Regions from separate parts of the Chitinophaga sp. Cy-1792 genome, predicted to be linked through region 2. Evidence: riboswitches for the same ligand, from Rfam matches in the RefSeq annotation. Region 2 holds a riboswitch; the other holds the start of a gene.
What was found. A riboswitch is a leader RNA that binds a small molecule or an ion and turns the genes downstream of it on or off. The one in region 2 is predicted to bind thiamine pyrophosphate.
Positions count from the first base shown of each region.

Region 1: it holds a riboswitch for thiamine pyrophosphate, as region 2 does, so the genes downstream of both, thiS (sulfur carrier protein ThiS) here and F3J22_RS08685 (TonB-dependent receptor) in region 2, are expected to answer to the same signal.

Region 1 covers NZ_VWWO01000001.1:832,634-847,716, forward strand. The annotation lists gene F3J22_RS03485 (SusC/RagA family TonB-linked outer membrane protein) at 1-1,312, opposite strand, end outside; gene F3J22_RS03490 (DUF6377 domain-containing protein) at 1,723-3,333, opposite strand; gene F3J22_RS03495 (copper resistance protein NlpE) at 3,391-3,846, opposite strand; gene F3J22_RS03500 (esterase-like activity of phytase family protein) at 3,890-5,035, opposite strand; gene thiH (2-iminoacetate synthase ThiH) at 5,548-6,657, opposite strand; gene F3J22_RS03510 (thiazole synthase) at 6,676-7,449, opposite strand; gene F3J22_RS03515 (thiamine phosphate synthase) at 7,436-8,080, opposite strand; gene F3J22_RS03520 (hydroxymethylpyrimidine/phosphomethylpyrimidine kinase) at 8,090-8,842, opposite strand; gene F3J22_RS03525 (thiamine phosphate synthase) at 8,839-9,429, opposite strand; gene thiC (phosphomethylpyrimidine synthase ThiC) at 9,431-11,284, opposite strand; gene thiS (sulfur carrier protein ThiS) at 11,364-11,567, opposite strand; TPP riboswitch at 11,623-11,721, opposite strand; gene F3J22_RS03540 (lipocalin family protein) at 11,810-12,283, shown strand; gene F3J22_RS03545 (hypothetical protein) at 12,288-12,539, opposite strand; gene F3J22_RS03550 (sterol desaturase family protein) at 12,587-13,417, opposite strand; gene dnaN (DNA polymerase III subunit beta) at 13,842-14,960, opposite strand.
Region 2 covers NZ_VWWO01000001.1:2,107,992-2,123,074, forward strand. The annotation lists gene F3J22_RS08660 (hypothetical protein) at 1-14, shown strand, start outside; gene F3J22_RS08665 (hypothetical protein) at 44-508, shown strand; gene F3J22_RS08670 (M15 family metallopeptidase) at 523-1,953, opposite strand; gene F3J22_RS08675 (hypothetical protein) at 2,128-2,583, shown strand; gene F3J22_RS08680 (hypothetical protein) at 2,627-3,085, shown strand; gene F3J22_RS08685 (TonB-dependent receptor) at 3,168-5,534, opposite strand; TPP riboswitch at 5,546-5,639, opposite strand; gene F3J22_RS08690 (single-stranded DNA-binding protein) at 5,789-6,199, shown strand; tRNA gene F3J22_RS08695 (tRNA-Met) at 6,336-6,407, shown strand; gene era (GTPase Era) at 6,606-7,478, shown strand; gene der (ribosome biogenesis GTPase Der) at 7,651-8,964, shown strand; gene F3J22_RS08710 (hypothetical protein) at 8,997-9,269, shown strand; gene F3J22_RS08715 (transglutaminase-like domain-containing protein) at 9,501-10,373, opposite strand; gene topA (type I DNA topoisomerase) at 10,427-12,781, opposite strand; gene F3J22_RS08725 (Rossmann-like and DUF2520 domain-containing protein) at 13,001-13,768, shown strand; gene F3J22_RS08730 (HAD family hydrolase) at 13,817-14,338, shown strand; gene F3J22_RS08735 (geranylgeranylglycerol-phosphate geranylgeranyltransferase) at 14,381-15,083, shown strand, end outside.

The DNA.
Region 1 (15,083 bases), 1.3 Mb from region 2:
TATTCGCTTTATCATCATAGGCATCAGACATAGCACGCGGGTTGATAGAACTACCAGCGCCAAGCAGGTAATAAGAACCGTCGGAGTTGTAGATAGGCATGGTAGGGTTCCATTGGAGCGCCTGACCTATCAGACTTCCGGTGAAGCCTGCGTTATTGGAGATAGGAGCAATATTTTCAATCGTCTGTGCGGCCATGATGTTGTAATCGAGGCCCAGTCTGTTGTCAGACAGGAAGGTATTCTGACCGTTCAGGGTAGCGGTATATTTTTTCAGACCTGTTTTACGGATGATACCATCCTGGTCCATATAACCGAAGGAAGCACGGTAGCGGCCAGTTTCACTGCCACCACTAACAGCAACGTTTATATTCTGTGTACTACCGGTACGAAGGATAGAATTCATACCGTTTGAGCTGGAGCCGTAGTCGCCGCTGGTCAGATTGTATTGTTTCAGGGCAGAGCGGTATTCGTCGGCGTTGAGTACTTTCAGCTGTTTCATGATATTGCTGAAGCCGCCGCCATAGTTAACATCAATGCGTGGAAGGCCTGCTGTACCTTTTATGGTATTGATCATGATAACGCCATTGGAACCGCGGGAACCATAGATCGCTGTTGCAGAGGCGTCTTTCAGTACGTCCATGGACGCAATGTCAAAAGAGTTGATAAAGTTGAGCGGGTTGGCATCAGGGGTCTGACCAAGACCGTTGGCATCTACAGAAGGACGTGCAACACGACCATCCAAAGGAATACCATCAATTACATATAGTGGCTGGTTGCCGGAACGAACGGAAGACAGACCACGGATACGTACGGTAGCAGCAGCACCTGGTGCACCGGAGTTGTTCAGGATCATCAGACCGGAAACCTTACCCTGGATCAGCTGATCAGGGGCAGTAACAATACCACGGTTGAAATCTGCTGATTTGATAGAGGCCACCGCACCGGTAAGGTCTTTCTTACGGGTGGTACCATAACCTACTACCACTACATCAGAAAGGGTAGAGTTTTCCTGACCGAGTGCAATGGCCAGGGATGATTTACCACCTATACTTACTTCCTGGGTTTTATATCCTACAAATGAAACGATCAGCGTAGCGTTTGCTGGTACGTTAGACAGACTAAAAGTTCCATCCGGGCTGGAGGAAGTACCTGATTTGGTACCTTTTATTGCTATGGAGGCACCTGGAATCGGGGCGCCCTGACCATCGGTAATCTTACCGGTGATACTCCGGTTCTGGGCGAAAACAAGCCCCTGAACCAGCACAAGCAGCAACGTAATTAGGAGTCGACAAAAGAGTCGTGAATTGTTCATAAAATGGAATTTAGATCAGTAAAGAGATTTGTACTGTTACGAGTTCTACGTGGATTTTTTTACAAGATGTTATCAGAAACGAGGCATTTATGAGCGTGATGAGGCTTTCAAAAAGGACATAGCTTGCCCTTTCCGGTTACGTGGATTTGTCATCAGATCAATGCTGCAGAAAATGGATTTTTAACGTGGTTAATAAATAAGGCGCTTTCTTAGTATTTACTATTTGGTTGAAAATTTCTCTTTTGTCAAAATAATGGTTCTGTTTTGAGGGTAACAATTTTTACAGATGAAATATCGAAAAAATAGATGAAATATTTGATTAATTAAGAGATAAGATATTGATATTCAAACAAATAATTTTGAATATTTTTTTTGAAAATATCGATACTATCAGGTGGTATTTTGGGTAATTACAATGCCTGAATGGACATAATCCGGGCTTCAAACTCGTCGTTGGGTATCAGTGAACGTTTTTTGATTTTTGTTTTATAGGCATAAATCGTGTTGACAGAGTATTCCAGGATGCCGGCAATTTTATCATTATCAGTAATGCCTATACGAATTAATGCAAAGATGCGTAAGTCGGTATTCATCAACTCATTTTCTCTTAAAATGACTTGGTTGTCTTTGTCAAATAGTTTGTTGAACTCGTCAACAAAATGTGGGAATATCCGCAGGAAAACCCTGTCGAAATTGGTGAAGAGCTCTTCCCGCTCCTGCCGCACATTGATGGAGTTTACCAAAAACTTCACATCGCTGGTATTTTTACTTTCTGCCAGCTTCTGCTCCAGCATCTGTTTTATTTTCTCAATTTTTGAGATATAGTTGGCGTTGATGTTGAAGAAATAACCAATGTACTCTTCTTTGATTTTATTGGCTTCTTCCAGTTGGTTATTTATTTTCTGCTGTTGGTGGTGAGCGGTAGTAATGGCCAGCTGGGCCAGTTTCAGTTTTTGTATCTGCCTGAAAACAATAATGGTCATGGCTACCAGTGCCAGGAACAACAGGGTTACCGCAGTGGCGTATATCAGCAACGATCTGTTGCGTTGTTCAGCAGAGGAAATTCTTTCTTCTTCTATAATAGGCAGAATATTACTCACCATTACCTTTCGCTGGCGTGCCCCGTAAAAGGCAGCTTCGGTAATCGCTTTTTCAATATACCGGGAGGCATTCTTAATATCTCCCTGCTCAAAGAGAAAGGTAGCCAGGTTATAGGCCGCCATGGTTTCTTTGGTGGAAGACCTGATATCAGCAATGGCTGAACGGGCCATCAGGAAAATGGCGGTATCCCGCTGGTGTATCTTCATATAAATGGAACCCAGACTACAGGCCGCAACGGCCACCTGCCTGTCGGTGAGCTGCCCGTCGTTCAGATTGGGCCATAGCCGCAGGGCTTCCTGGACCTCTCCCCTTTTAAAGAGCTGCTCCGCCCGGTGAAAGCGGTAGTCGAAGGTATTGGGGTCCATCAGGTGAAGGGCGGAGTCCATCAGCGCCAGCCCCTGCCGGCGGTATTCAGGGGTAAAAAACTTATCCTGGTTGTATTCGGCAAGGTCACTGTAAAACCGGCTTTTCATGAGAAAATACTGCACCCGCACAGAGTCGGGCATGCCGCTAATGTCAATCGACTGCAGGTAGCCATTGGTTTCGGTAAACATCCCGGAAGATAACAGAATAAAGCCCAGCTTAACTTTGGCGTTCGTAATTTTTATAGGGTCCTGTAGCTTTTCCCCTATGCGCTCCATAGCGCTGGCATATACAAATGCCGAATCAAAGTTGAAAACGATGAATGCTTCGTACAGCTTCTGGTAAACACTATATGTTTTCTCTATGGTAAGCGGCTCCTGTAACAGATGTCTGATACTATCGATTTTTTTTACCCTGCCGGCATCAAACGACGGTGCCTGATCAATGGTAGTATTGAGTACGGCAAGAATACTGTCGTGCTTTGATTTCGCGACAGCCCCGGAAAAAGAAAGAATAATCAATAGAAAAACAGACAAACAACCCAGTATACGCCTCATAGAAGTTGGTCATAAAATGTTCTGATGAAGCTAAATTTAATGTAATTTTTTGGGCTTTTACTGTCTCTTCAGACTATAATTTAAATTGCTGTTGATGGCTTTTTGTTCCGTATCCAGCAGCCGTAGTTCATCTTCACTGATTTTCTGAAAATAACGCTGGAGATTTTTGTCTTTGTCGGGGTTGAGCACTATAACTACTGCATTGGGATCGCTGGCGCTGCCTTTAATAATGGCATAGCGACCTTCGCTATTCAGGTCCTGGTCACCGTTTTTTGTGCCCTGGTAAGTCTCCGTTAATTTAAAATGCTGGTTGCCGGTACTGTCGGTTTCGTTGATGGTTAGTTTGGTGATAATGCCGCTGCAATCTGCGCAGGGCAAGGTACCGATATAGGTTACGTATTTTTCGGCTTCAGCCGTAGTGGTATTTTGCTGATCTTTTTCGTGCGTGGCAGATTGTTTACAGGCCACAAAGGAGGCCAATAGAATAGCTGTTATCAGTGTAAGGTATTTCATTCGGAACGCTTTACACCAATAACAGCTTAATCTCCAGTATGTTCTATGGAATTACTTCAAAAACAAAAAACTGGCTTTCTTCTGCAGATGAAAAATTATTATCTGCTACAAAAACCAGACTTGGATGACCATTGGGTAAGGTCGGTCCAAAAGTTACGCCCTCGATATTATCTATATAAGTGTTCAGGCTTTCAAAATTATACAGCAGCTTCTTGGACGCCAGCGTTACGTTGCCGTTATTTTGGAGGGAGTTAATATTACTGATATCGGTAGCATTGCTGAGGTCAGCGATATATAATTTAATGGTGCAATTTTTAACACCCACGGAAAAAGAGCGCTCCAGTACCAGCAATTTATTATCAGACAGGTAGAGGATATCCGCGATACCATTGATGCGGAAACTATCCTTTGATACCGGTGGATAAGCCACCGGATCGAGCCTGTACCCATATTGTGCCACCGGCTGACGGGTTTTGAGGTCGAACTTTATGAACCGGGTAAGGGCATTATCAACGCCTACATCCGCTCTTGGACCATCTTCATATCTTGGTTCTTCCAGACTCACATATAACCATTTGTTATCGTTGGAGAAGGCAAGTCCTTCGAAGCCGGCATTCCTTCTCGGGCCATTTTCAGTGGCGTGCATACGGAAAGCAGCTGGCAGTGCAAATGTATCTATGTACTGTCCGTTCGGATGGATCATGGTAGCACTTGGATTTGCCAGCACGGTATCTTTCTTTGTAACGATGCGTTCCCCTTCGCTGGTCCATACCATGAAGTTGCCTTTGGCGTTGTACCGAAGTGCCTCAGGGTCTGGTGTTAGTGCGGGGTTGCTGAATTTATTCGGATATGACTGACCGTTAGCCTGCCTGAAGGTGGTTACGTCTGTCAGCCTTACACTGTCAAATGATTTATCGCTGAAATACAGTTTGGCGGTATAAAACCTGGCAGGATTGATATCAGACCTGTCGTCGGATATCATATAGTACTGTTGGTGAACAGGATCGTAATCGATACCGGAAAGGCCGCCGGTGGTGGTTCCCTTAAAGGGCATATTGAAAGGTATTACCTGTTTGCCTATAAGGCGAAGCTGGGTAATGGAATGTTCGTTGTTAACGGTTTTGCGGGTGCTGCTGCAGCTGGCCAGTGCGATGGCTGCTGTAAGCAGGAAAAGCCAATTCTTTTTCATGGTGGCAAATTACTGAATGTCGGGGAACCACAGAAAAGATCAGTACTGTTCATTGGAGTTGTTGCTGGTGGCTGATTTAGGGAAGTGCTTGCTGGTCTGTCCTTTTGTGCAGCTTTTGTTCATTTGTTCTTTTTGTTCATTTCGGCGAATGCCCGGGTTGTTCACGATTACAGTGCTACATTTGGTTTAAGGATGTCCCAATCATACTTATGTTTATAAGTAATATGGCCACTACGGGATTTTAGGTACAGGGCTGCTTCTGCATTGTAGAGGCAGCCTCTTTTTTTTAGCCTGTTGCTGCCTCCTGGCCGTCAGCGCGCCGTTCTCCTGTTCAAAATACCTGTTCGCTGTTCATTTTCAGGCCCGCTGTTCATTTTGTTCAGTTTCTATAAATCAGTTTTTTTATTGTAGAGCTTACTTATATTTACAACCATTGAGAGAAGTCTTTTGTAATTTTTTTGACCATCTATGAAAAGCAAAAAAGAGGGCGGTTTCTTCCACCCTCTTTTCTTTTATTGGCAAAATGACTGGTCCCAATCCTTCCAGACGGCTTCATAGCCCTGTTGCTTTAGCATGGCTGCAATAGCGGCAGCATTGCGTTCATCTGAAATCTCAAACTGCTCCAGCGACTGTCTGTCTACCACATATCCTCCCGGATTAGTTTTGCTACCGGCACTCATAGCGGTAATGCCCAGCTTAACCAGGTTATTGCGGAACTGCTCCTCTTCCCTGGTGGATAAACTCAGTTCTACTTCCTGGTTAAATAACCGGTAGGCACAGATAAGCTGTACCAGCTCGCGGTTGTTCATTTCTACTTTTGGCGCCAGTCCTCCGCTGAATGGCCGCAGCCGCGGAAAGGAAATGCTATATTTTGTTTTCCAATAGGCTTTTTCGAGGTATTGGAGGTGTAATGCGGTGAAGAAGCTGTCTGTCCGCCAGTCTTCCAGGCCTATCAGTACGCCCAGTCCCATTTTGTGGATGCCTGCTTTTCCAAGCCTGTCGGGCGTTTCGAGCCGGTATTGGAAATTTGATTTTTTCCCTTTGGGATGATGCAGTTTATAGTCGGCCTGGTGATAGGTTTCCTGGTATACTAAAACAGCATGTAATCCATGCGGAATAAGGGTTTCATAATCTTCCTGGTCCATGGGCTGTACTTCCATGGAGATATTGGAGAAGTGTGGTCTTAATAACTGTAACGCATTAACGAAGTAGTCTACTCCTACCAGCTGTTGGGCTTCTCCAGTTACAAGCAGTACATGCTCAAATCCCATTTCCTTGATGGCGGCGGTTTCCAACAACATTTCTGCGTTGGTCAGCGTTTTCCGCGGGATTTTATTATGCAGACTAAATCCGCAATAGGTGCAGATGTTCTGGCATTCATTGGAGAGGTACATCGGTATGTACAGCTGCATGGTATTGCCGAACCGCTGTAAGGTAAGCTGCTGGCTTATCCGCGCCATTTCTTCCAGGTAAGGTACTGCTGCCGGCGAAATGAGTGCTACAAAGTCGTTGAGGTCCCTTTTGCTGCTGGAGAGTGCTTTTTCCACATCGGCAGCAGTTTTGCTGTAGATATTCGCTTTTACATCTTCCCAATCATACCTGTTGAATATATCCGTAAACATAAACTACATTTTAGGTGGTTAAATCTCATCCAGGAAAGCAGTTAACGGGCTTGATGCTCTCGCATGCTGTTGCTGGCGTGGAAGTCCGGCTTCGTATGCCTGTCTGCCTGCTTCCACGGCGGCTTTAAAGGCCAGCGCCATGCCTGCCGGATCAGGAGATACAGCAATGGCCGTATTTACCAGGACGGCGTCTGCGCCTAGTTCCATGGCCTGCGCGGCATGGGAAGGCGCGCCGATACCGGCATCTACAATCACCGGTACCCTGCTTTGCGCAATGATGATTTCCAGGAAATCCAGTGTTTTCAGTCCTTTATTACTGCCTATGGGAGCGCCTAATGGCATCACGGCTGCGGTGCCGGCATCTTCCAGCCGCTTGCACAACACAGGGTCCGCATGGATATAAGGCAAAACCACAAAGCCCAGCTTCGCCAGCTGTTCTGTTGCCAGCAGGGTTTCAATCGGGTCTGGCAGCAGGTACCGCGGATCAGGATGGATTTCCAGCTTTACCCAGTTGGTTTCCAGCGCTTCCCTAGCCAGTTGCGCAGCATATACTGCTTCTTTGGCGGTGCGTACACCACTGGTGTTAGGCAACAGGTTAATATGCGGATGATGCAGGTGTGAAAGGATGTCATCTGCCTGGTTATGGATATCAACCCGCTTCAGCGCTACAGTAACCAGTTCTGAAGAAGACGCTAACAGCGCCTCTTCCATCAGTATCGTCGATGAAAATTTTCCTGTGCCGGTAAACAACCTCGACTGAAATATTTTATCTGCTATTTTAAGTGGTTGCATAATTTTCATTGTTGAGTTGTGAATAAAGATCTGCTACCATCTTGCTTTTGACTGCTGCATTTGTTATCAGCCCGCTGATAGCGACACCGTGTACACCTGCCTGCATTAATCCCGGTAAATCATCTTCCAGTATACCTCCTATGGCAATAACTGGAATGGACAAACGAAGAATGTGCAACTGCTCCATAATACTCAGGTAACCATCTATTCCTAAAACCGGACTTAACTTTTCTTTGGTAGCCGTAAACCGGAAAGGCCCGAGTCCTACGTAATCGGCGCCTTCCAGACTATGTTTCAGGATATCAGCCGTTTTGTTGCTGGTACCACCTACAATTGCCTGCGGGCCTACAATCAGGCGGGCATCTGCCACGGACATATCATTTAACCCGACATGCACGCCATCAGCGCCACAGGCAGCAGCCACCTGCGGATGGTCATTAATGATAAGCGTTGCGCCATAAGCCTGCGTAATGCGCCTTGCTTCCATGGCGGCAGGCGTAATATTGGCCGGCGTTTCGTTTTTTATGCGCAGCTGAACCCAGGTACAGCCTGCGTCACAGGCCTGCCGGATATTGTCCAGGTGGGCTTCGGCAGTGGCGCCCTGTGATATATAATGAAGTCTGTTAATCATGTTTTTTAGTTAGATGATAGAATGATATCCCAGTAGACCTGTATTGGACGATAATAATTTTTCCGTATAGTCTTTACCGTTAATACAGGCCCTTTCCAGTGTTTCGCCCTTTGCCAGCAAGGCCGTAATGGCAGCAGATAACACGCATCCTGACCCATGTTTGGGTGAGGCGTTTATTTTGCCGGGATGAATTTCAATTACCTTGTCGGTGTAAAGGGTGTCTACACCTGGCTTTTCAGGATGGTGGCCGCCTTTCAGGAGTACATGACAACAGCTGAAAATCTGTGATGCAGCTGCTGTACCGCTGGAAAGACCTGTCAGTTGCACTGCTTCCTCATAATTGGGGGTGAGCAGGTAAACGTGTTTTAGCAGGGCTTCCCACTGTGTCCATGACGGTTTTTCATGAAAGGTATATCCGGCAGAGGCCTTCAATACAGGGTCCAGGATAATTTTCATAGCTGGTTGCCATATCAGCAATTGTGTAATAACGCGGTGCATAGCAGCAAGATTTTCCATAATACCTATTTTGCAAAAGGTGACAGGATATTCTTCCAGCAAGGGTTTCGCCTGTTCCAGTATTTGCGTGGCAGGCAACCATTGCAGATCATGAAACCGGGTGCCCGTTTGTATGGTAACGGCACTGGTTACCCCGAGTCCGTATACCTGTAGCTGTTCAAATGTTTTTATATCAGCCAGCAAACCGGCGCCGGCGCTGGGATCCAGTCCTGCTATGCTGAGTGCATATGGTCTGTCTTGTTTCATGGATGTGCAATTTTTGCTTTGTGCCAGGCTTGTTGCAGCAGGAGAAACTGATCCACTGCTTTTGCCGGATTTTTCCAGATGCTACCCAATACAGCAGCACCGGCATATTTCCATGCCGGCAGCTGCATAATATTGTGTTCGTTGATGCCTCCCAGTGCCAAAACAGTAGCCTTGCAGCTTTCCGGTAAAGGTTTTGCAAACTGGCTGCTATAGCCTGGCTTAGAGATGCTGTCGAAAACCGGGCTTAATAAAAAATGCGAAAAAGCATCTTCATAAATTTCCAGCTGTTGTAAATCGTGTACACCTGTACTATACTGCTTTTGCGTGGCAGACAACGGTGATGCATTTCTGGCGGCCTCACTCCAGTGTATGCCTGCAAGTGCAAAATCTTTATATACCTGTTGGTTATCTCTGATGATAATCCTCTTATATAAATCAGCGGGAATTTTTTCCAGCAGTCTGTAATAGGAAATGCTTGTCCAGGAAGGCTTCCTGAGCAGTATTTTATCAGCGCCTGCTGCTAATAGATTTGTTATTAGTTCGGATTCCGAATTTATATTTTCGGGAGAAGTTATCACCCAGATCATATTAATTAGATTGTGTTGAATACAATTCGCTTCCGCCGGAAACAAATGCCTTTGCCTGTTGCTGCATACCTTCATCAATGGCGGCAGCTTCTTCCAAACCCTTTGCCTGTGCATATTCCCTTACTTCCTGTGTAATTTTCATAGAGCAGAAATGTGGGCCGCACATAGAGCAGAAATGCGCAATTTTAGCGCCTTCGGCAGGTAAGGTTTCATCGTGGTAGGAACGGGCTGTTTCCGGATCTAAAGCGAGGTTGAACTGATCCTCCCAGCGGAATTCGAATCTGGCTTTACTGAGTGCGTTATCGCGTACCTGCGCACCAGGATGGCCTTTGGCCAGATCGGCAGCATGTGCGGCAATTTTATAGGTAATCACCCCTTGTCTGACATCCTCCTTGTTTGGCAGGCCCAGGTGCTCTTTCGGCGTAACATAGCAGAGCATGGCACAGCCAAACCAGCCTATCATAGCGGCGCCGATGCCGGAAGTGATATGGTCGTAACCTGGTGCGATGTCGGTAGTCAAAGGCCCGAGGGTATAGAATGGTGCTTCGTGGCAGCATTCCAGCTGTTTGTCCATGTTCTCTTTGATGAGCTGCATAGGCACGTGACCAGGGCCTTCTATCATTACCTGTATATCATGTTTCCAGGCAATTTTAGTAAGTTCCCCAAGCGTTTCCAGTTCCGCGAACTGTGCAGCATCGTTGGCATCAGCAATGCTTCCCGGGCGCAGACCGTCGCCGAGCGAGAAAGACACATCATAGGCCTTCATGATCTCGCAGATATCTTCGAAATGTGTATACAGGAAATTCTCCTTGTGGTGAGCCAGGCACCATTTAGCCATGATGGAGCCACCGCGGGAAACGATGCCGGTAACGCGTTTGGCGGTAAGCGGTACATATCGGAGCAATACCCCTGCATGGATAGTAAAGTAATCCACTCCCTGCTCTGCCTGTTCTATTAAGGTGTCGCGGAAAATTTCCCAGGTGAGGTCTTCTGCTTTGCCGTTAACTTTTTCCAGTGCCTGATAGATAGGAACGGTACCGATAGGCACCGGTGAGTTGCGGATGATCCACTCACGGGTAGCATGGATATTTTTTCCGGTGCTGAGGTCCATGATGGTATCGGCGCCCCAGCGGCAGGCCCACACTGCTTTTTCCACTTCTTCTTCTATGCTGGAGGTAACGGCACTATTGCCTATGTTGGCATTAATTTTAACGAGGAAGTTACGGCCAATGATCATGGGTTCACTTTCCGGGTGGTTGATATTGGCAGGAATGATAGCACGGCCGGCGGCAACTTCATCTCTTACAAATTCCGGTGTAATGAACTTAACAGGTGTGCGGGCGCCGAAACTATTACCAGTGTGTTGTGTGGTGTATTCGGTGGAAGCGGCTTCCAGTAACTGGTTTTCGCGGATGGCAATATATTCCATTTCCGGAGTGATGATGCCTTGTTTGGCATAATACAGCTGGGAAACATTTTTGCCTGGCAACGCTTTGCGTGGCGTGATCTGGTGCGTCATACCGGGAAGGCTGGTATCTTGCAGACTACGCGTATATGCGCTGGAGTTCTCTTGCAGCAGTTCTGTATCCTGTCTGTCGATAATCCATTGTTCACGCAGACGTGGCAGTCCTTTGTTTACATCGATGTCTATGGTAGTGTCGGTATATGGGCCGCTGGTATCGTAGATAACAACGGGGTCGTTGGGGGTTCCGGGGGCTTTCGGGCCCTGGTGGCGTGTATTCGTCAGGTTGACTTTCCTCATGGCTACCCTTATTGGGTGCAGGTTTCCGGCTACGTAAATTTTTTCGGACGCAGGGAATGGCGCGCGACTGATAGTCGCCTGTTGCTTTTGCATGGCAGTAAGATTTAGATAATAGGATTCCTAACCATTATAAATAATAACGGTTTTGGGTAAACGAAAATTGATTTAAATCTTATCCGCCTTGTGTAGCGCGGATAATGGTGACGTTGTCTGCGGCGGCCAGCAGCTGTTGTTCCCAGTCTGACCTGGGAATCACCTGGCTGTTAACGGCCACGGCAATGCCTTTTTGAGAGGATAATTGAATAAACTGTAAGAGTGCAGCAATAGTAGTCCCCTGCTGCACCGCATAAAGTTTATTGTTTACAAGCACTTCCATAGATGCTGGAATTAATTGGTGAACAATAAACTTTAGGATGGTGTGGAAGATGAAGAAGGTTTCAGTTACTTATCCCTACGGCAGTATGAGCTGCATCAGGTCTGAGGGTATCATCTCAGCTTATGCTTTCGCATAAACACCCCTAAAGTGAACGTAAATGTAGTAATTATTTTCCGAAATGGTAATTTCTGTGAAATGGAATATAAAGTTGGTAATTCTGTTAACTATTGTATTTTTAGTTTATGGTAAGAGTTTATCTGAAAGGAATATTGCTGATGCTGTTATTGGCTGCTTGTGGTGGCAACAGGAAGAGTGAAGAAACGCATGTTCCGGATAGTAGTTTATTAACGGTATCTGACAGCAGTAATGCCGGCGTAATCGACAGCACTACCGCTGTTGCAGATACGCTGCAGGTTGATGCAGCTAAGCTCATAGGAAAGTGGATTCAGCCCGTAGCGGGCCTGGACAGAGAAATGCAGGGTTTTCAACTAAGAAAGAACGGTTCCGCCAGATCCATTAATATGTATACGTTGATATACGAAAAATGGCTGCTGTCGGCAGACACCTTACTGTTGTGGAGTCACTCCGAAGGTGTGAAGGATACCAGTATCGTTGTGGATACAGCGATTATTAAAGAGCTGTCTGATACAACATTAATATTGTATCCACTGAAGGCAGCTGTGGGTTACACTGAAAAATACCACAAAACGAAGTAGCGGATTAGTTATAAATCTGCCATAATCCGATCAGACAAGCCAGTACTGCCATGAAAATGCCACCGGTGGCGAGCTGCATGTCATCAATATTTTTTCTGCCGATGTACAGAGAAATAAATCCTACCACGATACCGGTGGCACCTATAATGATGGCGTTGGAGGGTGTTTTTGTCACGAATGCAAAAACAGCAGAAAATACTCCGATAATAAGTGCACTGATACAGGTAGTTTTCGTTAACGTTGTTGAGTGTTGCATATGTATTCGAATTTAAAATCGAGGGTAAATAATCGTTGTTTATATATTTAGTGGTTACTGTAGTTCACTGTAGTGGTGTCGTTGTGTTGATCCCAGGGTACTTTTAGCAGGGGCCCGATTTCTTTATACCGGTTCTCCTGGTATTCATCCAATCCGTAACGTATAGTCGTAGTTTCTTTAATTTCTCTGAATGTCCCGAAAATGCGGTCCCAGAGGGCGAAGATATTGGCATAGTTGGAATCTGTTTCCGGCTGATAGTGGCTGTGGTGCACTTTGTGCATATCAGGCGATACAATAATCCAGCTAATGATATTATCTACCTTTTTGGGCAATTTTATGTTGGCATGAGAAAACTGGGATATAAATACGGAGAGTGTCTGGTATAGCATGACCATCCAGAATGGTACACCTAGTACCAGCACGCCGGCAAAGAGCGCTGCAATACGGAAAAGATTTTCTATCGGGTGATGTCTTAATGCGGTGGTGGCGTCAATCTCTGTGTCGATATGGTGTATTTTATGAAACTGCCACATCCAGAGATATTTATGCTGTACCCAGTGTATGAGCCAGGCGCCGATGAAATCGAGCAGCAGTACAGCTAGCGCTGCGTGTAGCCATACAGGTAATTTTACGAGGTATAGGAGGCCGAAATGTTTGGCGGAGGTCCAGATGCTGGCTTTCACTATGAGGAAGGCAAAAATCGTATTTAAAACAACGGTGGTGAGGGTAAAGAAGAGGTTGGTACCGGCATGGCGGTATTTATTCCCTGAAAACCGGAAACGTGGGATGGTCCCTTCCAGTATCCATAGTAATAGCAGGCCACCTATGAGGAAGGCCATGCGGTAAGGTGTGGAAATATGTTCAAAAAACGACTCCATATTTCAGGTATGTCAGGTATATAATCGCTACAAGGCAAATTCCTTTAATAACCGAAGTGGGTTTTTCCACATTAACTAAACAACAACCAACAAGCTCGGGAGAAGGATATGTGAGATTTTCTGTATATAATAACGGGATACTTTTGCTTCTTTCTCGTATACGCGCAGTCGTTATTACTGACAGTGATATTTGTTCCGGGCGCTAACTATAAAAACGTAGTATTGATTCTTTATTCCGGTAAAAAATTACGATTTTTTGTGCAATAAAAAATGGCTGATTTGGGCTGTGGGCAAAGAAAAAAGCAACCTCTTTGTGAGAGATTGCTTTATGTATTATCATTATGCTTCAAGCAATAACTTTTAGCAAAATTTTAGGTTACCGTGTATTCATGATCGTTATAAAGGCGGTCATGAAGGGGGCGGATTAGTTGTTCAGCATGAGTGGCATTACCAGCATCAGCAGATCTTCATTTTCTTCTTTTTCGGAAGGTTTGAGGATACCTGCTTTGGTGGCGGTGGCCAGTTCGATATTGATTTCATCGCCTTCAGCAGCACCGAGCATTTCGATGAGGAATTTGGCGTTGAAGGCGATCTGCATATCGTCGCCGGTGTACTGGCAGCTCATACGCTCGTTACCTTCGAAGGAGAAGTCAACATCCTGTGCAGAGAGTTGTAGTTCGCTGCCGGTGATATTGAGTGCCACCTGGTTAGTGGATTTGTTGGCGAAAACACCTACGCGTTTGAGGGCGTTCTGGAAATCGCTTTTTACCAGGGTAAGGCGGTAAGGATTGTCTTTAGGGATAACCACTTTATAATCAGGGAATCTGGCGTCGATGAGGCGACAGATCATCTGGGCACCTTCGTGTTGCACGAAGAAGTGGTTCTGGCTGTAGGCAACTTTGATTTGTGAGTCGTTGTCCGGCAGCAGTGATTTCAGGAGGTTCAGCGGCTTTTTAGGCACGATGAAGGTATCTGCCTGCGGGCATTGAACGTCTGTTCTAACGTATTTTACCAGGCGGTGCGCATCGGTAGATACGAAGGTCAGGCTGTTAGGGGACAGTTCAAAGAATACGCCGGTCATGGCAGGACGAAGGTCATCGTTGCTGACAGCGAAGAGTGTTTTGTTGATAGCGGTTACCAGGCCGGTAGCGGTCATGGTAAAAGACGTGGTTTCATCAGCAGCCGGCTCTTTAGGGAAGTTTTCAGGGTTTTCGCCCATCACCTTGTACTTACCGTTGTCTGAAGTGATTTCCACCGCATATGAGTTAAGATCGATGTGGAAGGTCAGCGGTTGGTCCGGCAGATTCTTGAGGGAATCCATCAGGATTTTAGCAGGGATACAAACCCTTCCGTTTTCCTTGGCTTCCACCTCCAGCTTCACCCGCATAACAGTTTCCAGGTCTGTGGCAACTACAGTCAGTTCGTTCTTATCAATCAGGAACAGGAAGTCCTCCAGTATAGGCAATACTGTATTGGAATTGATAACACCGCTGATCTGTTGTAATTGTTTTAATAAAGTAGAGGAAGAAACAATAAATTTCATGATCTATAAAAGTTTGCTTGTCATTCTTATGGTAACCTGATTGGCAGGGTCTCTCTGGTCTGCTTTCACATGATAGCCCCAAAAATGCTGTAAATGTACTGTAAACAAAGATAGAAAGTTTTG
Region 2 (15,083 bases):
AGAGGGTCTTGTAAAGGAACTTAATGCTTGAAATAATTATCGGATGAAGAAGTGTTTAGTTTTAATCTTACTATTTGTTAGTAATTGCGTTTTAGGTCAGGCCGGTCATATAAAAGAGCCAGACTATGAAGGATATATATTCCCGGCGTCTTTCAAAAAAGTGGAAAAGTGGGTTTTTGAGGAAGCACGTGGTCGGTTTACGCCAACACCGGCTGAAATAGCGATAGTGGAGCGTATTGTAAAGTTACAATTGGAAGAGGAAGAAAAAACGTCAAGCTACAAATTGCATATTTGTGCCCATTTAAAAATGTATAAACGACAGTATGTTGGATTTTTTGATAAATCAGGACATAAAGTAATTTGGGTGAATGCGTTACTTTCAAATTACCCCTTTCCCCTTTCAAGCCAGATAATAGAGGTGGATGACGGTGGCGAGTCATTCTGGCAGATGTTAATTGATCTTAAAGAAAAAAAGGGATTTGGCTTTAGCATTAACAGTTTGGGCTAGTGTTATAATTAGTCTTAGAAATTATACCCCATCCTCAGTTTAATGGGATCAGTATTAGGTATATGTGAAGAATATAGGAAATCGAATAGTAGTGATACATCACCCTTTACTTTGGAACTTACCTTATATTTCTTTTTTATACCTATTAACCCGCCTGGTGTCCACTGCGCCAAGCCTGGTATAGCGCTCAGGGTAACCGGCTGGTAATTTTGTTCATAGCCACCATTCAGGAAGAAGGTGTTTTTCAGTTTCCAGTCTACAAAGGAGCGAAGGCCTATTCCCTCACTGCTGAAGGCGATGTGGTTAAACCCTTGTCCCATACCAAGCTTATAGGCGGCACCCAATCCGATAACCCCGTTTTTATGGAACTTATAACCAACCTGCCCTGCGATATCGCTGGTGGTAGGGTAAAAGCTGGTGTTACGCTGGAACTGTATATTTCCGCCATATTCAAGTCGTTGCAGGAATGTTTTGGATTTCATTTCATTAGGCTTGAAGTTGGGCATTTCGCCGGCATTGTCGAGTCCTGGGAAGTTCTTTTTAAGATCGTCCATTTTAGCGCGTGCTTCTGCCATGGAACTGCTGACCGCTGATGCGGCATTAGGGCCGCTTCCCAGGCGTTGCTGAATAAGGCGTTCTACCTGCGTGCGTGTCTGAAGCCCTGCAAGATCAGGAGTGGCGCTGCTTCCGCCTGCATCTATACCCATCAGACTTGCGAGGTAGCTGTGCTTCGCCATGAAATCTTTATAGGCAGGAACTTTTTGCGCCAGTTCAAGGGCTTTCTTCTCAATTTTCTTTTTATCACTGAAAGATTCCTTCAGTTCTTTCACCTGCTGACCATAGTAATAGGCTTCCTTGTTCATGCCCTGCAGACTCTTTGCCATATCTGGCATATTGCCCAGCTGGCCGTTGAGTAACTGTTTACGCTGCTGCATAAACGCTTTGGCTTCCTCCAATATGGCCAGTTTATCCTGAAGTGCTGTTACTGATTTCAGGCTGCCGTTCAATGCCGGGACTTTATCCGCAGAAATATTGGATTGCTTCAGGAAGCTGAGTGTATTGAAAAGAGAGTCTACACCTAAACTATTCCCCAGTAATTTCTTTCCCGGAATCTTATCTGTTTTGGCTTTCAGTTTATCTTTCAGCGCAGCAAACTGCTGTTCACTATCATTAAAGAGCTTTTGCGCATTAACTGAATCCAGTTTCGCCATACGCTTTTTCATCTGCTCCTCATAACGGGACATCTGGTTAAGGGCTTTCGCAGTGCGTTTGGTCAGCTGCCGGTTTAAGGCATCTGATTTTTTGGAAACAGTGCTGTAGTATTTGTTAGGGAGATCTATTGTTTTATTTACGATGCTGTCTTTTTGCGCCAGCACTTGCTCCTGAGCGTTGGCAGAAATAGCTATGACAGACAGACTTATTAGAATCAGGTATATGGGTCGCATGTGAAAAGTATCTAAAGTAACAGTACAACGGATGTTAGCAAATTTACGTAAAAATTTACAAGGTTAATTCCCGATATTGGATATGGATGATGACTGCCGGTGATTTTCCTTGATAACTTGATAGGATATACGTTTGAAAGCAGGTATCAAAATAAAATATAAGGAGGAAGAATAATGAATAACTATACCCTGGATGATATAAGTATTGATAACCAAAAAGGATATTTAGGCTTTAGTGCCTTTATTATAGTACTTTTCGGCGCCTGTTTTATCTTTGATTTTCATTTTTATGTGGGTCTTATCCTGGCAATAGTTATATTACTTTTATGGCTGGGATTTAAATTTTATGCAGACTTCTATAATGTGAAAATTCAGGAAAAGATGTTTGTGATTGAACATATTTTCAAACCTGTACAAAGATTAGATATCGATTTGTTTGATAGAATAGAAGGTATGCAAACGGTTTTCTGGTTGCCAGGAACTTCCTATTTTACTATCTGTTTCAAAGATGGAAGAAGATTTAATTTCTGCAGTATTAAATACAAAGGCTTTAAATACCAATTAACTAGTAAGGAAGAGATCAGTAAGAAACTCACAGCGGAGGTAGTTCACATGGTAAATAATTATTAAGGTATGTTATTGTTACTTACTAAGATATCAAACAGTATAAGTTGTGGTTAATTTCAATCAAAATAATAAGCAGATATATACACTGATGTGGCTACCGGCAGAAGATGAGATTATTTTTCGTGCGAAGGATGAAAGCCCGGTTGCTGCAAATGATAGTTTATATAGTCATCTTAAAAAACATATTCATCTACATCAGTGGAAAGTAAGATATACTGCGGCATACCGCCAATGGCTGGACAATGATAACAATGCTATTTATGATATCTCCAATGAAATTAATAAATCAATGATAGCAGCGTTGATTAAGTTAAATGAGGATTTGGAGACTAAAGCAGTATTTTTCTGGTTTGATATAGATAGATCAGTAACAGATGAATTTACCTGGAAGTGTTGTCCGGTTTCAGGAAAGAAATTAATTACGCTAGGTAAGGAATATACTAAAAAGAATGCCTTTGTATCACCGGATTATCCATTGATATTTCCGGATTATGTTAGCTTGTGATAGTATGTTGTTTATCGCAAAAGAAAACTCCTGCCAAATACTGGCAGGAGTTTTTTGTATCTGGGGTTAGGATATGGTCTGGTTAAAAACCTATATTCACCCCAAAGAAGAAGTTAAATCCTGCCATCGGGTAATAGTAATTATCTGGTTGTACTTTGCCATTTACATAGGTACCATAGGTACTTCCGTTAGGCTCGTAGAGATTATTAAAGATATTGTTCAGCATCAGTTGTACGCCCAGTTCACGGAACAGCGGCTGCGGAATGATATAGTTAAAACGCAGATCGCTGACGAAGTAAGGATTCAGGCTGCTGGCCTTGTTGCCGGTATTATCCATATACTGTCTGCTCACATATTTTCCTAACAGGTCTATATTCAGATTTTTGATAGGCTTCGCAGTAAACATATAACCACCTACGAAAGCAGGGGAGAAGGAAATATTGGTGTTACCGAATTCCAGCGTATGTGCGTCGTAGTTAGCATCGTAGTATACACCGCTGAAGTTAAGTACTTTATTCTGACTCAAGGCGGCATTAGCGCTGAAACTGAATACCTCATTGAATTTCACGTTTCCTTGTACTTCAACTCCCAGGCGATAGCTTTTAGGAATATTGGTACGTACATAGGCGCCTACGTCATTCAGCTTTCCTGTTTGTACTAACTGATTTTTGTAATTCATGTAGTATACATTGGCCTGTAAACTAGCTTTACGGCCGCTCCAGCTGTAACCGGCTTCGAGGTCGCGGAGCATTTCAGGCTTAGGCTCGTTGGCACCGATGTTGGATTCAAAGTCGGTGCGGTTAGGCTCTTTGTGACCTATTGCAAAGCTGGCGAATAAACGGTTAGCCGGATTGATGAAATAGTTCAGTCCTACTTTAGGATTGAAGAAGTTATAATTCACGTGTGGCTTGTAATCAGGTGCAGATTCAAAGCCATTCATGTTATAGCGCACGTTCCTGTATTGCATATCTGCAAAGGCTTGCAGCGCGCTGGTGATTTTATATTGTCCTTTCCAGTAGATGTTGAAATCATTTTTATCTGCCGGAAAACGGTTGTATTCATAATCTTTGTCGATGCCGGTGTATGCCCAGATTACTTTGTCGTAATGCTGGCCTTCATAGCGGTTCCAGCCACCACCCAGACTCCAGTTGAATTTTTCCGCTGTATAGTTCAGTGAGAAAATGCCGCCGTAGAAATAGTTGTCTAACCAGAGCTGACGGACTAAATCAGTAGTATCGATGGTAGCGCCATTGATGTGAACAGGTTGTAAGCCGTAATCCGCCAATGCCTGCTGGCCTTTGTATTCCTCATAGTAGCCACGGCCGCGGGTAAGGTGCCCGGCCACGTTGAAGTTAAAGTGGCTGTTGATTTCCTGGTTGAGGAATAACTGGTAATGGTCCTGTTGATAGTTATCTGTCTGATTATCGTAAGGAGCACCTGGTTTCTCTGTACCTGCGGGATTATAGGTGCGGTCTGTTTTTAGTAAGGCTTCCGGAACGCCATACCATGCCTGGTAAGTTTTTTCTTTACCAGAGAAGATATTTAAGCGGATAGCAGTTTTTTTGGAGATATATGCTGCGGAGGTATAAAACGATTTCAGGTCAGATGAAGCGCGGTCGATATATCCGTCAGAGGATATTCTGGAAAGACGTGCATCGATGGTGAAGTGGTCGTTGATCAGTCCGGAACCTGCTTTGACAGTATTTTTCCAGGAGTTGAAAGAACCAAAGCTGTTGCTGAGTTCTCCGTAGGCTTTGTCGTGGTACTCATTGGTGCTGAGGTTGAGTGTGGCACCGAAGGCGCCTGCGCCGTTGGTGGAAGTACCTACGCCACGTTGCAGTTCAATACTGCTGACAGAGCTGGCGAAGTCGGGCATGTTCACGAAGAAGGTTCCCTGTGATTCCGCATCATTGATAGGAATACCGTTTACGGTTACGTTGATGCGGGTGATATCAGAACCACGCACGCGCATATTCGTATAGCCGATACCGGTACCTGCGTCGGAGTTGGTCACTACGGCAGGGAGTTGGTTGAGCAGTATGGGCAGGTCCTGGCCAAGATTTTCTTTCTTGATTTCTTCAGCAGAAAGGGTGCTGTTGACGAAGGGAGAATTCTTCCCTGCGCGGAGGCTGCTGATCTCTACCTGTTTTACGAAGAGGCCGGTTTCTTCCAAAGAGAAATCGACTTTCGTATTGTCGTCGGCGTTAATGCTGACAGTATAAGGCTTAAATCCGATATAGCTGGCCTGCAGTTTATAATTGCCTTTCTTTTTCAGCTGAATGCTGAAGTGTCCTTTGTTATCGGTAAGTGATCCGTGTTGGTTGACAGATACGGATACTCCTTCTAGTGGCTGGCCGTTTGTTTTGTTTGTAACGGTACCGGTTACGACGGATTGCGCCTGTACGATACCTGCTGTACCCAGCAGTACCCACAACAGTAACTGTTTCATGTATAAGTATATATTTCTGTTTTTCACTTTCCTAACCAGCATTACCTGGTCCAGGTTCTTTGGGTGTGATCTCAGCCTGAAAGTAAGGCACCCCATGTGAAAACGGCAGTAAAGCCGATTTCCGTTACAAAGGTATGCAGGTATACACGAAAAAAATAAAATATTTTTTCCGGTTAGGATTTTTAGGTATTTTCAATGTCTTCCCTGTGTCATCGTCAATAATTTTTTTGTTAACCAATTAATCAGTTATTGAGATGATTAAACTTCAGTTGATTGGCCATTTGGGCCGTGATGCCATTGTACGTGAGGTAAATGGTGTTGCTGTTTTAAACTTTACCATTGCGGTGAATGAGCGTTTCAAGAACGCTGCCGGCATTTTACAGGAGCGTACTACCTGGGTGGACTGCAGCCTGTGGGAGCGCAATAATATGGCGCCTTATCTGCAACAGGGCACGATGGTATTCGTAGAAGGTGCTCCCCGGGTGGAGGGCTATATCAGTAATAATACTGGTGCTATCGGCGGTGCTTTGCGGCTAAAGGTGCTGCAGCTTCAGCTACTCAGCCGCAAGGACGAAGAACGTAAAAAGGTAGCCATCGCTACTACGCCGCCGGAGCTGGTGAGTGTTCCTGAACAGGAATTACCAGCCGATGATTTACCGTTCTGAGCGGTAAATTAACCCGCCTGATCCATTTCTGCATTATGGTATTTCAACTATTAATCAATTAGTTATGAAGATATTTTTTGATTTTATTCAAAAATATTTGGTGGCAATTGAAATTATCCTATCTTTGCACCCTCATTGCGAGGTAGAGCAGAGGTAGCTCGTCGGGCTCATAACCCGAAGGTCAGTGGTTCGAATCCGCTCCTCGCTACAAAAAAGAGAGCCTTCTCTACTCAGTAGAGAAGGCTTTTTTTATTGGTACAAGCGCTGCCTTTCCAGTTGGTGTTTGATGATCTCTTTATAGAGATGATAAAATAGAATAAGCGCCGAAGGCGCTATCTTTGCCTTTCAGCTCCTTGTAGGGCAATGTGTGAATTCACTCGGGGGAAACAATTTTTTAAATAGGGATATGATGCATAAAGCAGGTTTTGTAAATATTTTTGGTAAGCCCAATGCGGGAAAAAGTACGTTGTTAAACGCCATCATGGGCGAAAAACTTGCTATTATCTCGCCTAAAGTACAAACTACCAGACATCGTATTACAGGTGTACTCACCGAACCTGGCTACCAGATCGTATTTTCTGATACTCCTGGTATCATCGACCCTAAATATAAACTGCACGAGAAAATGATGGGTGCCGTGAAATCAGCGCTGGAAGATGCTGACGTAGCCCTCCTGATCATGGACTGTCGTGATAACCTCGAAGAAAATCTCGAACTCTTCAACTCGCTTAAATTAAAAGTACCCAGCATTCTTATCCTCAACAAAATGGATAATCTCTCTAAAGAAGAGATGGAACAGCTGGTAGCAAAATGTAACGAGTGGGGTAAAGCAAAAGCGGTAGTACCTATTGCCGCCAAACAGCAGAAAAACGTGAAAGAGCTGCTGGCTACAATCGTAGCAATGCTTCCTGAAGCGAACGCATTCTATCCGGAAGATACTTTAACGGATAAGTCTACACGCTTTTTTGTAGCAGAAATGATCCGTGAAAAAATCTTCCAGCTCTTCGAAGAAGAGATTCCTTATCATACTACAGTAATCGTTACGCAGTTCCAGGAAAAGGATACGCTGACAAAAATTACTGCTGAAATAATTGTTACCAGAGAATCACAGAAAGCCATCATCCTTGGAGAAAAAGGAAAGTCTATCCGTGAGATCGGTACCAGGGCCCGTCAGGATATTGAGAAATTCATTGAACGCAAAGTATTCCTCGAACTGTTTGTTAAAGTAAGAGGTAAATGGCGCGACAATGATCTCTTTTTGAAAGAATACGGGTATTAATCATTAATAAATTCCTGTGAGAGAAAACTGATGGTGATTTACGCGAAGCGACCACCGCGCGGAGCGCGGAACAAACCAAATCGTAACCGAAGGTTACGATTTATGAATTCGCAAAAATCTACTATTTAGTCAAGCTGGCAGGTGATTACGAAAATCATTTAATAAAATTATTATGGCAGGATTTACCATTGCTATTGTTGGACGTCCGAACGTGGGTAAGTCAACATTGTTTAACCGTTTATTGGAACAGCGTAAAGCTATCGTTGATGACCAGAGCGGTGTAACCCGTGATCGTCAGTACGGTATTGCAGACTGGAACGGCAAAACTTTTAACGTGATCGATACCGGTGGATTTGTTGCCGGCAGTGATGATGTTTTCGAACGCGAAATCCGCAAACAGGTGAAGATTGCTATGCAGGAAGCAAACCTGCTCATCTTCATGACGGATGTAACTACTGGTATTACTGACCTGGACAGCGAAGTGGCAGACTTGCTGCGTCGTAGCGCCAAACCGGTTTACCTGGTAGTAAATAAAGTAGATAACCAGCAACGTCAGCTGGAAGCAACAGAATTTTATAGTCTTGGCTTCGAAAATATATTCTTCCTCTCTTCTATGAGTGGAAGTGGTACCGGTGAGTTGTTGGATGATGTGGTTTCTCACATCACAGACGATATGGGTGAGGCTACTATGGAAAATGATATTCCTAAAATTGCCATCATTGGTCAGCCAAATGTGGGGAAATCTTCCCTGTTGAATGCACTGATTGGGGAAGAACGCAACATTGTGTCTGATATTGCCGGCACTACCCGCGATACCATCCACACACACTACAACATGTTCCAGAAAGAATTTATGTTGATAGATACTGCTGGTATCCGCCGCAAAACCAAGGTACAGGAGGATTTGGAGTTCTACTCTGTCATCCGTGCCATTAAAGCGCTGGATGAGGCAGATGTGGTAATGCTGTTGTTAGATGCTGAAAAAGGTATCACGGCACAGGATTTGAATATTTTCAGCCTGGCCGCAAGAAAAGGAAAAGGTATTGTGGTGCTGGTGAACAAGTGGGATCTCATGGAGAAAGCGACCAATACTGCCAGAGATTACGAAAAAGAGTTGAAAAACCGTCTTGCTCCATTCTCTGATGTGCCAATCATCTTTACTTCCGTAACTGAAAAGCAGCGTATTTTCAAAGCGATTGAAGTAGCCCTGGAAGTGTACGAGAACCGTACCCGTAAAATCCAGACTTCTAAGTTGAACGATGTGATGCTGAAAGCAATTGAAGCATACCATCCGCCGGTGGTTCGTGGTACGCCTATCCGTATCAAGTACGTAACGCAGATACCTACGCATACGCCAGCATTTGCGTTTTTCTGTAACCTCCCTGACGATGTCAAGGCGCCATACAGAAATTACCTGGAAAACCAGCTCCGTAGCCATTTCGACTTTAAAGGAGTGCCAATCAAGATCTTCTTCAGAAAGAAATAATATTGCAGTTGTAGGTATTAATATTTTGTAATTTGAATTTTATTAATACCTTTGCGCCGGTTTTAAAAAACTATAAACAACACAAAATGAAAAAAGTATTTGTATTCGCAATCGCTGCTGGTATGTTCTTCGTAGCTTGTAATGGTGGTAAATCTGCTTCTACTGACTCAACTGCTACTGCGCCAGTAGACACTATGGCTGCTGCTCCAGTTGCAACTCCAGCTGATTCTTCTGCTGCTGTTGACACTGCTGCTAAAGCTCCAGTTGCTGATTCTGCTGCTGTTGCTGCTCCAGCTGCTAAGTAAGAGATTATTTTATAATAATATCTTTCTTGCAAGAAATTGAGAAGTCCATCGCTAGTCGATGGACTTTTTAATTTGTACCATACACAAGATACATCCTCCTTTGTCGCTGCTAAGCGAAGCGTTCCCCGCCCCGGAGGGGCGGAACGAAAAAGCCGATAGCGAAGCTATCGGCTTAAAATAATATCAAATTTCCGCGCGAAGCGCGGCGGCTACCGCCGGGAAATAATCGATTTAATCCTCCAGCATACTGCTCAGGTTAGCTAACTCATCCTGCCTGTACCTGTCTTTATCCTCTTTAAAGCATTTCGCCAGCTCATCTATGAGCAACTGAATCACTCTTTTGTTAGACTGTGGCTTGAAATAACTAGGCACAGAAGGTACTGAAACCCTTTTCAGGTAGGTGTCTACATCCTGCTGGGTGTAGATCTGTCCCTGGATGGGATCTATAAAGAACAGTATCCTGTAGTCGTCTGGTTCTATTGGCTCCGAGAAATCCACGAAGGAGTCGAAATAGGCCAGTATGAACTGACGGGGAATATTAACGGCATATACCGGCAGATCGAGCATACTGCACAGTGCCTGGTAAATGATACCGTTGGTAAAAGGATTGCCTTTTTTAGACTCTATCACCTGGTTGATAAAGAACTGGTTCTTGCGCTGGTAGGAGACTTCTTCTCCTTTCAGGCCGAAATAGTTATATATCATGCTGTTCAGCACATTGATCTGTTCCAGTGGAGTCAGATAATTATTTAGTTCCAGCCAGATATTACGTTTGATACGTTCTATCTCTGTCATTACCTGGGTGGGCGACAAGTCAGGGAACTGATATTTGGCAATGAGAATGGCACCTTCCAGTAATTCCGGCATTTCCAGCTGACTCCAGGCGCGCAGGGCGCCTTGCAGGTCCTGGTAATGTACCCGGTGGATAAGCAGTTCTATTCGCTCCTGTATTGATTCCTCAACTGTATTCTCCCACAGGTTTTCCAGGTTAGGAATGATTTCCTTGCCATAGAGTAATATCTTATTGGCAACGGTATCAAAAACTTCCTGATCCGGATCATCCAACAGGTGGAACAAAGCGTTTATTTCTCTGTTTTCGCGCATGTCAACTGTGTAACAATGGTCAATCTCTCCGCCAGTATGTCCGGAGCCGAGGGTTACTCGGCTTTCTTCTTCCTTGGCGGAGCTTTCTTTTTAGGAGGATTGGCTTTCGCTTCTTCGATAATAGCTTTTGCTTCTTCTACCGTTATGTCGGCGGCCTGGTCTATCTTTTCCTTTGGAATTTTGAAATTCTTCAGGCCTTGTTTGATATATGGACCATAAGGACCTTTTAAAATCTGGATTTTTTCTTTTTCAAATACCTTGATGGTACGTTCGTCTTTGGCAGTGCGTTTTTCAACGATCAGCGGTGCGATTTCGTCCAGCTCAACGGTGTAAGGGTCCATTTCTTTTTTCAGGGAATAGAACTTCTTATCATGTTGTGCATAAGGACCGAATCTGCCGATGTTGATGATTACGTCTGAATCTTCGAACTGGCCGAGGTTACGAGGCAAACGGAATAATTCCATTGCATCTTCCAGGCTGATGGTTTCGATGCTCTGGGTAGGTTTCAGCTTGGCGAAGCGTGGTTTTTCCTCATCTTCTGCCTGACCGATCTGGATCATCGGGCCATAGCGGCCCATACGTGCCACGATTGGTTTGCCGGTAGATTCTTCTACACCCAGCTGGCGTTCTCCTTTTACGCGCTCGGCGTTTTCGAGGGTATTGGCCACATCTTTATGGAAAGGCTGGTAGAATTCTGCCAGCATATCGTTCCAAACCTTTTTACCATGGGCGATTTCATCGAATTCACCTTCAATCTTTGCAGTGAAACCGTAGTCCATTACAGAGTTGAAGTATTGGTTCAGGAAGTCGGTCACGATCATTCCAAGGTCTGTCGGGAACAATTTAGACTTTTCCGCTCCGGTATTTTCGCTGTCGGTATTTTTTGTGAGTTTATCTGCTTTCAGCGTCAGGATGCGGAATTCTCTTTTTATGCCTTCCTTGTCCCTTTTTTCCACGTATCCGCGTTTCTGGATGGTGGTAATGGTAGGTGCATAAGTAGATGGGCGGCCGATGCCAAGCTCTTCGAGCTTTTTCACGAGGCTGGCCTCTGTATATCTTGGTGCAGGACGGGAGAAACGCTCGGTAGCTTTCATTTCCTTCAGGTCCAGCGACTGTTTTACGGCCAGTGGAGGTAAGGAACCTTCCTGTGTATCGTCTTCATTGACATCTTCATCATCGTGGCTCTCCATATATACTTTGAGGAACCCGTCGAATTTCAGCACTTCACCACTGGCAGTCAGCTCTTCGTGGTTGGTGGAGATATCGATTTTTGCGATGGTTTTTTCCAGTTCAGCGTCCGACATCTGGCTGGCGATGGTACGCTTCCAGATGAGCTCATAGAGTTTGCGGGCATCGCTGTCGTCTACGGTGGTATTTTCCATGTAGGTAGGACGGATGGCCTCGTGCGCCTCCTGGGCGGACTCGTTTTTATTCTTGAACTTTCTGTACTGGTGGTATTTCTCTCCGTAATTACCTACGATCGCTTTCTGGATATCTCCGATCGCGGTATCAGACAGGTTGACAGAGTCCGTACGCATGTAGGTAATGTTACCGCTTTCGTAGAGTTTCTGTGCCAGCAACATGGTTTTGGATACGCTGTATCCCAGTTTGCGGCTGGCTTCCTGCTGCAGGGTGGAGGTGGTAAAAGGGGCAGCCGGGGATTTCTTTCCTGGCTTAACCTGGATATCCTTTACCGTATATGCGGCGCCTACACATTGTGTGAGGAATTTCTCCGCATCTTCGGCTGTTTTGAACTTGTTGGGGCCTTCAGCTTTGAAGGAAATGCTCTTACCGTTAATATCTTTACCGGTAAACCAGGCTTCTACTTTGAAGGTACTGGTGGCGTTGAAGGCATTGATTTCTCTTTCTCTTTCAACGATGAGGCGTACAGCCACAGACTGTACACGACCGGCGGAGAGCGAGTTACGCATGCTCATCTTACGCCAGAGAACAGGAGAAAGCTCAAAGCCTACGATTCTATCCAGTATACGGCGGGCCTGCTGTGCATTTACGCGGTCCATATCCAGCTTACGTGGATGTGCTACCGCATTTTCAATGGCAGGCTTGGTGATTTCGTGGAAAACAATACGTTTGGTATTTTTTGGATCAAGGCCTAAAACCTCACACAAATGCCATGAAATGGCTTCCCCCTCACGGTCCTCATCCGTTGCCAACCATACCTCGTCGGTATCTTTGGCCAGCTTCTTCAGGTCTTTTACAACCTTTTCCTTATCTTCCGGTATAACATATTTTGGCTTGAAGTTATTATCGATATCAATCCCCATGTCGTCCTTCTCCAGATCACGGATGTGACCAAAGCAGGATTTGACTTCAAAGTCCTTTCCCAGGATCTTTTCAATGGTTTTGGCCTTTGCTGGGGACTCAACTATAACTAAATTTTTTGCCATGTATGCTTCTTTAATATGCTGCTAAATACGCAATTTTTCGTAAAATAATAGCCTTACGAATTCTGCAAGTATAAAAAAGTACCTTGAAAATAAAAAATAAGGTATCATTAATACTTTAAATTCACTCGTAATGTAAGGAAAAAAACGACTACCACCGTAAACGCAGTATATTGGCGGTTTGAATCCCTCATTATCTACATTATAATTAAAAAAATAATAATGGATATTGTTATTATCGGAACGGGAAATATCGCTCACTGTTTCGGACACCTGCTGAAAATTCACGGACACCAGATTACGCAGATCATTGGAAGAAACCCCGATCGTGCTGCCGAATTGGCGGAAATGCTTCATGCTCCCTTTACGACCGATTTGCTGGATATTAATATGGAGGCAGACATGTACCTCCTGGCGGTATCAGACGCGGCGTATCCCATGTTAAATGACGAATTACGCCTGGGCCGCCGTATGGTTGCCCATACTGCCGGCGCCGTTCCGCTGAGTGCCATCTCCCGGATATCTTCCAACATCGGCGTAATATACCCGCTGCAATCTATACGTAAGGAAGTAAAAAATTACCCGCCTATACCGATTATGCTGGAGGCCAGTAATGATGATGTGCTCAAAAGACTACAGGCCCTGGCCCAGAGTATCGCCTCCAGGATCGAAGTGACAGATTCCCATCAACGCCTCCAATATCACCTGACAGCGGTATTGTGCAATAACTTCACCAACCACCTGATCGCAAGGGCCAAAGCCTACTGCGATCATGAACAGCTCGACTTCACCCTGCTGCAGCCCATCATACGGGAAACCTTCGACCGGCTGGAGAAATATCCCCCGGAGTCGGTACAGACAGGCCCGGCCATCCGCCAGGACGAAGCTACCATGGAGCTGCACCGGAACCTGCTGGCCAACGACGAATACCTCCAGCTGGTATACACCGTTCTGTCGGACAGCATCTATAACTTCCATGAAAAGCGATAGGGACAGTAGGTGCGTGTTAGTGCATTATTCGTATTTTCGCCACCGACTATGAACATATTATCACTTTTTAAGCCGGTAACCACCTTCGTACTGGATGTGGATGGTGTGCTGACAGATGGCACCCTGCAATTATTACCGGGAGGGGAAATGTCCCGCAGAATGAATATTAAGGATGGCTATGCCATGCAGCTGGCGGTTAAGAAAGGTTATCGCGTAGTGATTATTTCAGGTGGCAAATCTGAAAGTGTGGTCAGCCGGCTACAAGGCCTGGGCATTAAAGATATATATGTAGGCGTGCAGGATAAGAAAGAAAAACTGCAGGATTACGTATTTGAGAATGATCTTCGCTGGGATGAGATATTATATATGGGAGATGATATCCCCGATTATGCCCCTATGCAACTGGTAGCCCTGCCTACCTGTCCTGCAGATGCGGCGCCTGAAATTAAAAGTATTTCCAGGTATATCTCCCCGTTAGGCGGCGGACAGGGTTGTGTCAGAGATATTATGGAGAAGGTACTGAAGCTGAATGGCCACTGGCTGCTGGACGAAGGCATTGCTTCAAAATAACCTGTATCTCCCGACAAATTATATTAGAAAACAATTTATCCCATGAAGCTCTGGGCTGCATTTTTTAAATTAATCAGATATCCCAATCTGCTTTATATCGCCCTCACACAGTTTCTGTTGCAGTACTGTGTAGTAGCGCCTGTAATGCATAGTTACGGGGAGGAACCTTCCCTGTCTGTGGGTCAGTTCATATTGCTTTGCCTTTCTACGGTATTAATTGCTGCTGCCGGCTATATTATCAATGATTATTTTGATATTAATATAGATATCGTCAACAAGCCCGACAAAATGATATTGGATAAGGTGATCAGCCGTCGCTGGGCGATGGCCTGGCATACCATATTAAATATGACGGGCGTGTCGCTGGGCTTTATCGTTGCCTGGGGTACCGGCCAGATTTACCTGGGCTTCATCCAGGTGATCTGTTCCCTGTTGTTGTGGTTTTATTCTACCTCTTTCAAAAGACAGGCTTTAATCGGTAATGTGGTGACCTCCCTGCTCACAGCACTGGCAGTGGTAGTGGTAGGTTTCTACGAAAAGCAGATTTACCATAGCCTGGAAGCCATTATGGCTCCGGTAGGCCGCAAGCTGATACAGATCATTGGCGTATATGCCCTGTTTGCCTTTATCATTTCCATGGTCCGTGAAATCGTGAAAGACCTGGAAGATATGATCGGCGACAGCAAAGATGGTTGTCGCACCATCCCTATCATCTGGGGGGTGTTGGCCGCAAAACGCTTCTGTA